DNA from 2 places in the Bradyrhizobium sp. DN3 genome. Region 1 is predicted to be linked to the other one. Evidence: riboswitches for the same ligand, from Rfam matches in the RefSeq annotation. Region 1 holds a riboswitch; the other holds the start of a gene.
The links. Region 1 has a riboswitch for S-adenosylmethionine ahead of metX (homoserine O-acetyltransferase MetX). Riboswitches for the same ligand answer to the same signal wherever they lie in the genome.
Positions count from the first base shown of each region.

Region 2: it holds a riboswitch for S-adenosylmethionine, as region 1 does, so the genes downstream of both, AAE027_RS39300 (O-succinylhomoserine sulfhydrylase) here and metX (homoserine O-acetyltransferase MetX) in region 1, are expected to answer to the same signal.

Region 1 is NZ_JAULLN010000022.1:57,073-59,467, reverse strand. Features, by position in the region: gene metX (homoserine O-acetyltransferase MetX) at 1-1,136, opposite strand, end outside; SAM riboswitch at 1,228-1,307, opposite strand; gene AAE027_RS28555 (chorismate mutase) at 1,490-2,338, shown strand; gene hisC (histidinol-phosphate transaminase) at 2,375-2,395, shown strand, end outside.
Region 2 is NZ_JAULLN010000068.1:371-2,765, forward strand. Features, by position in the region: gene AAE027_RS39300 (O-succinylhomoserine sulfhydrylase) at 1-873, opposite strand, end outside; SAM riboswitch at 947-1,026, opposite strand; gene AAE027_RS39305 (2'-deoxycytidine 5'-triphosphate deaminase) at 1,136-2,242, shown strand; gene AAE027_RS39310 (PAS domain-containing protein) at 2,350-2,395, shown strand, end outside.

The DNA of each region.
Region 1 (2,395 bases):
AAGAATTCGGGCACGTCGAGCAGGAAGGCGTCGTGACCGCGATCGGTCTCGATCTCGGCGAACGACACCCGAGCACTCGACGCGTTCAGCGCGTGCACCAGCGCGCGCGATTCCGAGGTCGGGAACAGCCAGTCGCTGGTGAAGGAGACCACGCAGAAGCGGGTCTTGATGCCGGCGAACGCCTTCGCCAGCACGCCGCCATGATCGGCGGCGATGTCGAAATAATCCATCGCGCGTGTCAGATACAGATACGAGTTGGCGTCGAAGCGCTCGACAAAGGACGAGCCCTGGTAGCGCAGATAGGACTCGACCTGGAAGTCGGCATCGAACGAGAAGGTCGGCAGCTCACGGTCCTGCATGCGGCGGCCGAACTTGCGATGCAGCGCGGCGTCGGAGAGATAGGTGATGTGCGCCGCCATGCGTGCCACCGCGAGGCCGCGATGCGGATGGATGCCGCGGTCGGCATAGCCGCCATTGTGCCAGTCGGGATCGGCCATCACGGCCTGGCGGCCGAGCTCGTGGAACGCGATGTTCTGCGCCGAGTGCCGCGTCGAGCAAGCAATCGCCAGTGCGGAGTACACGCGAGCAGGATAGGCCGCGGTCCATTGCAGCACCTGCATGCCACCCATCGACCCGCCCACGACCGCGAACAGCGTGTCGATGCCGAGCCGGTCGATCAGCATCGCCTGCGCGCGCACCATGTCGGGAATGGTGATGACAGGGAAATCGAGGCCCCAGACCTTGCCCGTGGCGGGATTGATCGATGCCGGCCCGGTCGAGCCCATGCAGCCGCCGATCACGTTGGAGCAGATGATGAAGTAGTGCTTGGGATCAATGGGTCGACCGGGGCCGACCAGCGTCTCCCACCAGCCGGGCTTGCCGGTGACGGGATGCACATTGGCGACATGCTGGTCGCCGGTCAGCGCATGGCAGATCAGAACGGCGTTGGAGCGATCGGCGTTCAATTCGCCATAGGTCTGGTAGGCGATCTGGAACGGCGACAGATCGATGCCGCAATCGAGCCGTAGCGGTTGATCGGCGCCGAAATACATAACCTGCGAACTCGGATGATCGACCTCGTGCGACCGATCATCGGTGCTGATCGCAGGACTCGGTATCGACTTGACGCTACCCATTTTGACCATCGACCTCGTTTGCGATCGGACTTCAGACCGCAGTGACATCAGGCCATGAAAAACCCGGCCTGAACGATAGGTTCGGCCGGGATCGGAAGCGTCCCCGGCCTGTTTAGCGAGTTTTTTAACGTGGCTGCAAGCCGGCCGGCTCAAATGACCACGGAACAGGCAAAAACTACCGTCTGGGGCGGTTTTCGTCAAGTCGCGGCCCGGATCAACCGGATTTGCCTCCGAGCGGTCGATCGAAAAGGCCGTCATTTCTCTTTGCTTTCGCTGCCTATCCTGCCTAATCAGGATAGACCGCAGCTGACCGCTTTTGCGGATCGGCACCTCTCAACAGCTCTTTGTCAGTCATGTCCCAACGTCCGCCCGCGCCACCATCGCTTCAGGAATTGCGCAAGGAGATCGACGCGATCGACGAGGGCATGCATCGCCTCCTGATGCAGCGCGGCGACATCATCGACCGTCTAATCCAGGTGAAGCAGACCCAGGAAGTCGGCTCGGCGTTCCGCCCGGCGCGTGAGGCCGCCATGATGCGTGACCTCGTGCAGCGCCATCGCGGCATCCTGCCGCTCGACACGGTCGAGAGCATCTGGCGCGTCATCATCTCGACCTTCACCTATGTGCAGGCGCCTTTCTCCGTGCATGCCGACATCTCGGTGAGCGAGCCGGCCATGCGAGATTCCGCGCGCTTTCATTTCGGCTTCACCGTGCCTTACGTCGCCCATTTCAGCGCGCAGGCCGCGGTGGAGGCGGTGGCGAAATCCAAGGGCGACCTGGCGCTCGTTTCGGCGACCTCGAGCCGCACGCCGTGGTGGCTGGAGCTGGAAGCCGACGGCGCGCCCAAGATCATCGCGCGGATGCCGTTCGTCGAGCGCGCCGACCATCCGGCCGCACTGCCGGTGTTCGCGATCTCGCGCGTCGCCGACAGCGCCCTGGTGACGGAGGTCGAGACCTTCAGCGTGCGCGTCTCCGGGTGGAACGCCGAGGTCGCGCGCGCGCTGTCGCCGCTTGCCGAGATCGTGGCAGTGCCCGATACCGCCTTCGACGGCGCGGCATTGCTGGTCTCGGTCACGAGCGCGACCAGCATCGACAAAATCAAGGCTGCCCTGATCGAGGCGGGGGCCTCGGTGCGCTCCACGGCCCTCGTCGGCAGCCACGCAACGCGCTATACGGTGCCCCCGACCGGGCCAAAATCGTAGATCGCGAACCGCCTGAAGCCACTTTTGGAGTTGAAGATGTCCCGCCCCGTGCCGAAT
Region 2 (2,395 bases), on a different contig from region 1:
GCCGGGATAGACCAGCCGCGAGATCTTCGGATGGCTGGCCAGCACCTCGGCAATGCGCGCCGCGGTATCGGTCTGCGCGCGCACGCGAACGCCCAATGTCTCAAGGCCCTTGAGCAGGACCCAGGCGTTGAACGGCGAGATCGACGGGCCGGTCTGGCGCATGAAATTGTGGATGTGCTCGGCGATGAAGGCTTCCGAGGACAGGATGATGCCGCCCAGACAGCGGCCCTGGCCGTCGATGTGCTTGGTCGCCGAATAGACCACGACATCGGCCCCGAGCGCGAGCGGGCTCTGCCAGATCGGCGTTGCGAACACGTTGTCGACGACGAGCCGCGCACCGCCCCTGTGCGCGATCTCGGCGATGCCGGGGATGTCGAGCACATCGAGCGTCGGATTGGTCGGGCTCTCCAGGAAGAACGTCTTGGTGTTGGGCTTGAGCGCCCGCTGCCACTGGCCGAGATCGAGCCCGTCGACCAGCGTGGTCTCGATGCCGTAGCGCGGCAGCAAATCCTGCACCACATAGAGGCACGAGCCGAACAGCGCCCGCGAAGCGACCACATGGTCGCCCGCCTTCAGCGGCGCCAGGATCGCGGTCGTCACCGCCGCCATGCCGGTGGCCGCCGAGCGGGCCGCCTCGGCGCCTTCGAGCTCGATCATGCGGCGCTCGAACATCGCGATGGTCGGATTGGAGTAGCGCGAATAGATGAAGCCCGGGTCCTCGCCCTTGAACCGCGCCTCGCACTCCTCGGCGCTGTTGTAGACGTACCCTTGCGTCAGGAACAGCGCCTCCGAGGTCTCGCCATATTGCGAGCGCAGGGTCCCGGAATGGACCAGGCGGGTTTCGGGACGGTAGGTGGCAGGCGACTTCGACATAGGACCCTCCGACATGACCGTCGAGCGAGAACGGTCACAAAAAAACCGGCCTGGATATCTCCACGGGCCGGGATCACAGAGGTCCCCGGCCTGTTTAGCGACTTATTTAACGTGGCTGCAAGCCGGCCGGCTCAAATCACCACGGGATAAGTGATGCTCATATTCCGCAATGCCCTTTCCGTCAAGGCGTCCATCGGATAGCCGTAAAAGGCTAGTATTTCCCGTATATCGGGATGCGTTGCCCCTTGCTGAGGATCCCCGGTTGACGTTCACGGTCGCTGCCGACGCCAATGGTATCCTGCCCGACCGCATGATCGCGGCGATGGCGGAGGCGGGGCTCATCCTGCCCGCGTACGACTTCGTCGAAAGCCAGATCCAGCCGGCAAGCCTCGATTTGCGCCTCGGCGACATCGCCTATCGCGTCCGTGCCAGCTTCCTGCCCGGTCCCGGCGCCACCGTCGCCGAACGCATCGACGAATTGAAGCTGCACGAGTTCAGCCTGGCCGACGGCGCGGTGCTCGAGACCAATTGCGTCTACATCGTGCCGCTGCTGGAAAGCCTCGCGCTGCCGCCGGAGATCGTCGCGGCCGCGAACCCCAAGAGCTCGACCGGCCGGCTCGACGTCTTCACCCGCGTGATCGCCGATGGTACCCGCCGCTTCGACATGATCGGCGCCGGCTATCATGGCCCGCTCTATGCCGAGATCAGCCCGAAGACGTTTCCGGTGCTGGTGCGCGAGGGCTCACGCCTGTCGCAGGTGCGCTTCCGCACCGGCGACGCCATCCTCAATGCCGACGAGCTCGATGCGCTGCATGCCGCCGAGCGCCTGGTCGACATCGACGATGCCGATCTCTCCGGCGGCGTTGCCGTCTCTGTCGACCTGTCGGGTGAGAAAGCGAATGGCTTCGTCGGTTATCGCGCCAAGCGCCACACCGGCGTCGTCGACGTCGACCGCCGCTCCGGCTATGCGGTAGAGGATTTCTGGGAGCCGATCTCGGCCCGCCCCGACGGCAGCCTGATCCTCGATCCCGGCGAGTTCTACATCCTCGCCTCCAAGGAAGCTGTGCAGGTCCCGCCCGACTACGCCGCCGAGATGGTGCCGTTCGATCCCTTGGTCGGCGAATTCCGCGTGCACTATGCCGGATTTTTCGATCCCGGCTTCGGCTATGCCGGTGCGGGCGGGCAAGGCGCGCGCGCCGTGCTGGAGGTGCGCTCGCGCGAAGTACCCTTCATTCTCGAACACGGCCAGATCGTCGGCCGCCTCGTCTACGAGAAGATGCTGGCCCGCCCCGATGCGATGTACGGCCAGCGCATCGGCTCCAACTACCAGGCGCAGGGCCTCAAACTATCGAAGCATTTTCGGGTGTAGCCCGATCCTGTAGCCCGGATGGAGCGCGAGCGTAATCCGGGAGTTCTCTCGCTTGTGGCACCAATCCCGGATTACGCTGCGCTCCATCCGGGCTACAAGGTGTTGGCATGACCGATCAATCCGAACTCGACGCAAACATCATCGAAGACGTCG